2 linked regions of the Longimicrobium sp. genome follow. The protein of the gene in region 1 interacts with the protein of each later gene in a pairwise test. Links are inferred from orthologs where the notes say so. Each region holds a gene or a part of one and is shown on either strand. Other genes may lie near its edges.

The links.
Region 2: the proteins of obgE (region 1) and rplL interact in binary tests that used the Escherichia coli proteins (3 or more experiments, as listed by UniProt). The link is inferred for Longimicrobium sp. from one-to-one orthologs.

The regions. Positions count from the first base shown.
Region 1 is NZ_DATBNB010000339.1:2,284-5,589, reverse strand. Bases 232-3,227 are described here. They hold obgE (GTPase ObgE), read right to left. Parts: upstream 2,245-3,227; coding sequence 1,219-2,244; downstream 232-1,218. Other genes in these bases: VIB55_RS09580 (carboxymuconolactone decarboxylase family protein), read right to left, coding at 2,658-3,227; dprA (DNA-processing protein DprA), read right to left, coding at 232-1,084. Outside these bases: more of dprA, read right to left, coding at 1-231; more of VIB55_RS09580, read right to left, coding at 3,228-3,266; VIB55_RS09575 (asparaginase), read right to left, coding at 3,259-3,306. UniProt on the Escherichia coli protein: An essential GTPase which binds GTP, GDP and possibly (p)ppGpp with moderate affinity, with high nucleotide exchange rates and a fairly low GTP hydrolysis rate.
Region 2 is NZ_DATBNB010000205.1:2,739-6,026, forward strand. The notes cover bases 255-3,232. They hold rplL (50S ribosomal protein L7/L12), read right to left. Parts: upstream 1,947-3,232; coding sequence 1,563-1,946; downstream 255-1,562. Other genes in these bases: rplJ (50S ribosomal protein L10), read right to left, coding at 2,037-2,567; rplA (50S ribosomal protein L1), read right to left, coding at 2,572-3,232. In the rest of the region: more of rplA, read right to left, coding at 3,233-3,267. UniProt on the Escherichia coli protein: The binding site for several of the GTPase factors involved in protein synthesis (IF-2, EF-Tu, EF-G and RF3). Is thus essential for accurate translation.

The sequences.
Region 1 (3,306 bases):
GCAACGCCGCGAGGGTGCCGCTGACGCCCAGCCCAGCCTCGGCCGCGAGCGCGTCGACGTGGCGTGGATCGGGGCGGAGCACGCGGAACACCTGCAGCTCGTCGCCCGCGAGGGCGACCGCGGGCGGCGTCGGCACGGATGGCGACGGCCCCGAGGCGGGTCGGCCCTCCTCGACGTGATGCGGCACCAGCCCAACGCCGTGCAGCTCTTCCAGGATGTCGCGCGCGGACGTCACCAGGCGGGCGCCGTCCTTCAGCAGCTGGTTGGTTCCCGCGCTCGCCGCCGAGCCGATGGGACCAGGGACGGCGAACACCTCGCGCCCCAGCTCCAGCGCGAAATCCACGGTATGCTTGGCGCCGCTCTTCTCGCCCATCTCCACCACCAGCACGCCCGCGCTGAGCGCGGCGATCAGCCGATTGCGCCGGGGAAAGTTGCCCGCCAGCGGCTCCTCGCCGGGCGGCAGCTCCGAGATGAGCAGGCCGTGCTCGCGAACGCGGCGGAACAGGCCGCGATTCTCGGGCGGATAGGCGCGGTCGATGCCGTGCCCCAGCACACCCACCGTGGCGCCCCCCGCGTCCAGCGCCGCTGCATGCGCGACCGCGTCGATGCCCTTCGCCATTCCGCTGACGACCACGTAGCCCGCGCGCGCCAACTCACGCGTGAGCCCCGCGGCGGAGGCGCGGCCGTACGGGGTGGGCGCCCGCGTGCCGACGACGCCCACGCCCGGGCGGCGCAGCAGCCCGAGGTCACCCGCGGCGTACAGGACGAACGGTGGATCGGCCAGCCCGCGGAACGCCTCGGGATAATCTTCGTCCTCGGAGGTGATGGCCGTGGCGCCGACGTCGGCGAGAACACGAAGCGCCTCGCGCGCCCTCGCCCGGCCCTCGGGCGTGCCCGCACCCGCCACGCGCCGCGCGAACTCGGGCCCGAAGCCCGGAACGGCGGCAATGGCGGCCGCGGGCGCGGCAAGGATGCGCTCCGCCGAGCCGAACCGGGCGATGAGCGCGGCCAGCCGCGCCGGCCCGATCCCCGGGACGATGGCGATGCGAACGACGTCTTCGAGGGCGGCGCTGGCCAGCGGCATGAGAAAGAGCGGACGGCGGGAATCCGCGTCCGCTCTGTCCGGCGGACGATCGCTCCGCCGAAGCTACCTATCAGTTGATCCGGACGGAAGGGGCAGCCAAAAACCCGGACCACACGTGTCCCCACCGGCGCGCGTCAGGGGCGCCAAGGCTCCACTTCCTCGTCTCCGCGCTCCGCGGCCAGGGCGGCCGCGGCCTGGGTCCACAGCGCCTCCAGGAAGGGATCGAGCCCCTTCTGCGCGACGGACGAGATCGAGAACTGGCCCCAGGCGTCGGGCGCATCCACCCGCGGCTCCGGCCAGTCCGGCGGCAGCAGGTCGGCCTTGGTGAACACCACGCAGTGCGCCTTTTGGGCAAGCTCCTCGGAGTACTCGCGCAGCTCCGAGCGCAGCTTGTCGTACTCGGCCTGGGGCTCCAGCGCGTCGCCGGGAATCATCAGCGCCAGCGTGCGGGTGCGCTCGATGTGGCGCAGGAACTGGTGACCCAGCCCCTTGCCCTCGTGCGCGCCCTCGATGATGCCGGGGATGTCGGCGATGACGAACGAGCGGTTCCCCGACAGCTGCACCACACCCAGGTTGGGCGTGAGCGTGGTGAACGGGTAGTCCGCCACCTTTGGCGTGGCCGCCGAGACGGACGAGAGAAGCGTGCTCTTTCCGGCGTTGGGCTCGCCCACCAGCCCCACGTCGGCGATCAGCTTCAGCTCAAGCGCGATGCGCCGCGCGTCGCCCGGCTCGCCGGGGTCGGCCCGGCGGGGAGCCTGGTTGGTGGCCGTGGCAAAGCGCGCGTTACCCCATCCGCCCTTGCCGCCGCGGGCGATGACGATCTCTTCGCCATCCTCCAGCAACTCACCCAGCAGCTCCTCGGTTTCCACGTCGCGGATGACGGTGCCGGGGGGCACGCGCAGCACCAGCGGCTCGCCGCTGCGGCCGGTGCAGTTGGCGCCCGCGCCCTTCTGGCCGCTCTCGGCCTTGTACTGCTGGCGGTATCGGTAGTCCAGCAGCGTGGTGAGCTGGCCGTCGGCGCGAAGGATGACGTCGGCGCCGCGCCCGCCGTCGCCGCCGTCGGGGCCGCCGCGCGGGGTCATCGACTCGCGGCGCATGGACGACGCACCCGCACCGCCGTCGCCCGCCTTCACGTTGATCTCAGCGTAATCCAGGAACACCGCTCTGCCTCACTCCGAAATGGATATGTCGCCGCGCCGCCAGTCCGACCCGGCGCGTGCATGAATACGTGCGGAATGGCCCAGTCCTGTGCGCGACCCTGGCGCCCCCCATCCCCAGCCCTTCCCCCACAAACTGCGTGGGGGAAGGGAGCCAGCCCGGTGCGTGTCGGGGGCAGCGGCGCACGCGACGGCTTCCCTGGCTTGGCTCGGCACGCTTCGGCCGTTCCGGCGCACTCCCCGGCTGCCCTCTCCCCCCGGCCCCCTCTCCCGCAAGCGGGAGAGGGGGAGAACTGCATCGGATTCCGGCGCGCGCACACCCTTCAACTCACACCCAGGCAAGCCAGTCCGCGCAGGCGGACTTCGTGTGGTTGTTGCAGCGAATTCATTCGCCCGTGCTCGCCTCGGCCTGGGACCTACTCCCCCGCCCGGCCCCTAATCTCCCCCCACAGCGCCTTCACCTCCGCCGCCCGGTCGTCAGAAATCATCCCGCAGGCGATCTCGACGGTCTCGTCCACTTCGTCCACGGTGGCGCCGGCGTTCAGGGAACCGCGAAGATGGGAGTGAAGCTGGCGCGGCACGTTCCACACCGCCAGAAGCGCCGCGATGCACAGCTCGCGCGTCTTCAGATCCAGACCCGGCCGCCCGATCACCCGTCCGTACCCGCCCGTCACCATCCACCCGTCGAAGTCCGGGTGCAGGCCCCGCACGTTCTCGCGCAGCTTTCCGTAGTTGCCGCCGTAGACGGTGGAACACACCCGCTCCCCCCGCGCCTCCCAGCCGGACGGGTCCTCGCGGATGGGGTCCGGCGCCGGGCGCCCGCTCACGTTCCGCCACAGGGCGATGGCGTTCAGCGCGTCGGGAAAGCCCACGAACAGGTGCGACTGAAGGAGCACCTCCTCCACCGCCACCGGGTCCGCCGAAGCCGCCGCGGACTGCATCGCGTCGCGGATGGTCCCCGTGTCGCGCGTGGCGAGGGCGGCGGCGACGCGCAGGAGCGCCGCCCGGCCGGACGCGTCAGGCATCCGCCGCGCGAAGACGGATGGCGGGGTGCACCTCGCCCGT
Region 2 (3,288 bases), on another replicon or contig:
CGTCGCGGAAGCTTTCCCACACGTAGCGAATGCCGCGCTCCTGGGCGAAGCGCAGCATGCGCTCCTCCACCGAGCGCTGCCCCTCGCGCGACATGGGGTCCACCGGCTGCGCGCCGCGCTCGGCCCACGCCGCCAGGAAGTCGGCGACGTGCATGATGGTGTCGCCCTCGGCCAGGAACTCTTCCTCGGTCCACGTGTCGGGCGCGGGGGCCGTGCCCGGGCGCACCAGGTTGTGGATGGCGAAGAGCGAGTCGAGCGTGCCGCGGGTGGGGTCCTTGGCCAGCGTGGCGCGCAGCGCCGAGCCGCTCTGGCTCGTCGCGCGGTACGTGGCCACCGACTCGATGCCGGCGCGCAGCATGCGCCCCAGCGTGTCGCCGTTGATCTCGTCGCCGGCACGCGCCACCAGCGCCGAAGCCACCACGGGAAGCGTGGTGACGCCGGCCTCGCGGAGCGACGCGTACAGCTCGGGGGTCACCCGGCGGCCGCGCTCGTACACCTCGCCCGTCGAGGGAAGCACGATGTCGCGGTACAGCACGGGGCCGTTGGGGCCCAGGACGGCCGGGTCCGGCACGTCCTCGGCCAAAAAGCCGTGGAACACCTCGCCGCGGCGGCCGCTTCCCGTGGCCTGCTCCAGCGTGTTCAGCGCGACGGTGTCACGCTTCAGGAACACGCCCAGGATGTCGGCGTCGCGGCTGAAGCCCACCGCGCGCAGCAGCGCCGTGGCGGGGAACTTCTTCTTCTTGTCGATGTGCACCGCCACCACGTCGTGGATGTCGAGGGTGAACTCCACCCACGACCCGCGGAACGGGATGATGCGCGCGCTGAACAGCTTGCTGCCGTTGGGGTGGGTGTTCTCTTCGAACACCACGCCCGGCGAACGGTGCAGCTGGCTGACGATGACGCGCTCGGCGCCGTTGATGATGAAGGTGCCCAGGGGGGTCAGGACCGGCAGGTCCCCCAGGTACACTTCCTTTTCGATGATGTCCTTGGGACGGCGCTCGTCGCCCACGTCCTCCCACACCACCAGCCGGAGCGTCGCCTTAAGCGGAGCCGCGTACGTCATGTCGCGCTCCATGCACTCCTCCATGTCGTACTTGGGCTCGCCCAGCGAGTACCGTACGAATTCCAGGGAGAAGTTCCCGTTGACGTCCGAGATGGGGAAGATCTCGTTGAAGACGCGCTCCAGCCCCACGTCCTCGCGCTCACGCGCGGCGGCGTCGGTCTGGAGAAGCGTATCGAACGCCCTCAGCTGCACGTCGAGGAGGTTGGGATGCTCCATCCCCGACGTCAGCTTGGCGAATGAGACGATCGGTTTGTTCAGCGTTGCCAAGTGGGTCTCCCTCTCAGCGTGCGTGGATTCGGAAAAGCGCAAACGACCCCGACCGAATGCGATTCGGCGGGGCGGCGTACCGTCCGTCGGAATTTGATTGTAGTCCTGCTCTGTGCCATGTGCCGCCGCGCTGGAGTAACCGGAAAGGGAAGCCGGGGCGGCCCACTGGCCGCGCCGGCTTCGCGGTCCGGCGCGCGGAGCCCCGGGGGGGTCCGCGCGCCGGCTCGCCCGGTTACTTCAGCTCGACGGTGGCGCCCTGCTCGGTCAGCTTGGCGCGCATGGCCTCGGCCTCGTCCTTGGTCAGGCCGTCCTTGACCGTCTTCGGAGCGCCGTCCACCAGGTCCTTGGCTTCCTTCAGGCCCAGGCCGGTCAGCTCGCGCACGACCTTGATCACCTGGATCTTCTTCTCGCCGGCGGCCATCAGCACCACGTCGAACTCGGTCTTCTCCTCGGCGGCCGGGGCCGCGGGTCCACCAGTCGCGGCGGCGGCGACGGCCACGGGGGCCGCGGCGGTCACGCCGAACTTCTCCTCGAAAGCCTTCACGAAGTCGGACAGCTCGAGAACGGTCATGTTGCCGATCGCGTCGAGCAGCTCGTCACGGGTAAGCGTCGCCATCTCAGGGGCTCCTTTAGTCTACGTTCGTTCGTACAGGAATGTCAGATCGGTTCCGGCCCGGGGCCGGCGTGCTCATGGGCGAAAGGGCCCTCAGGCCCCCGCCTCTTCCTTCTGCTGCCGGAGCTGGTCCACCGCGCGGGCAAAGCCGGCGATGAGCTGGCTCATTCCGCCCGCCAGGCGCGCCATGGGCGCCTGCAGGCCGCCGGCGATCTGCGCCAGCAGCACCTCGCGGGGCGGCATGTCGGCCAGCTGCCGCACCTGCGCCGGGTCGAAGGGCTTCCGGTCCACCACGCCCACCTTCACGGTGGGGCGGTCGCCGAACTCCCGGGCGAAGTCGGCCAGCACCTTGGCCGGCGCCACCGCGTCTTCGCGGCCGATCACCACCCCCGTGGGGCCGGTGAAGAAGCCCGCGATGTCGGGCAGCTCCAGGCCGTCGAGGGCCCGGATGGCCAGCGTGTTCTTGACCACCACGTAGTCCACGCCCTGCTTGCGCAGACGGCTGCGGAACTCGGTGATCTGCTTCACGCTCAGGCCGGTGAAGTCCGTCAGGTAGAACGCGCTCGCGTCGCCCAGCTTCTGCTGGAGCTCGGTGACGACGACGTTCTTCTCGTCTTTCCTCATCCGCTCAGCTCCGCCGGAAAAGGTTGGCATCCACCGGAACGCCGGGTCCCATGGTGCTGGAAACCGTCACCCCGCGCACGTACTGCCCCTTGGCAGCCGCCGGCTTGGCCCGGATCACCGTGTCCATGAAGGCGCTCAGGTTCTCTTCCAGCTTCGCCGGCTCGAACGACACCTTCCCGATGGGAACGTGCACGTTGCCCGTGCGGTCCACGCGGAACTCGATCTTGCCGGCCTTGATCTCGCGCACCGCGCGCGAAACGTCCATCGTCACCGTGCCCGCCTTGGGCGTGGGCATCAGGCCGCGGGGGCCCAGGATGCGCCCCAGCTGGCCCACCTGGCCCATCATGTCGGGCGTGGCGACGCAGACGTCGAAATCCAGCCAGCCGTCCTTGATCTTCTGGACGTACTCGGTGCCCACGAAATCGGCACCGGCTTCCTCCGCCTCACGCGCGCGGTCGCCCTGGGCGATCACGAGCACGCGGGCGGTCTTCCCCGTACCGTGGGGAAGGACGACGGCGCCGCGGACGATCTGGTCCGCGTGCCTCGGGTCGACGCCAAGGCGGACGGCGGCTTCCACCGTCTCGTCGAACTTGGCGAAGCTCAGCTCCTTGACGAGGCTTACGGCCTCGGCGGGCTGAAACGTCGATCCCTCGGGCACACGGGCCTGCGCGTCGCGGAACTTTTTCCCGTGCTTTGGCATGTACCCCCTCAGCGAACTTTT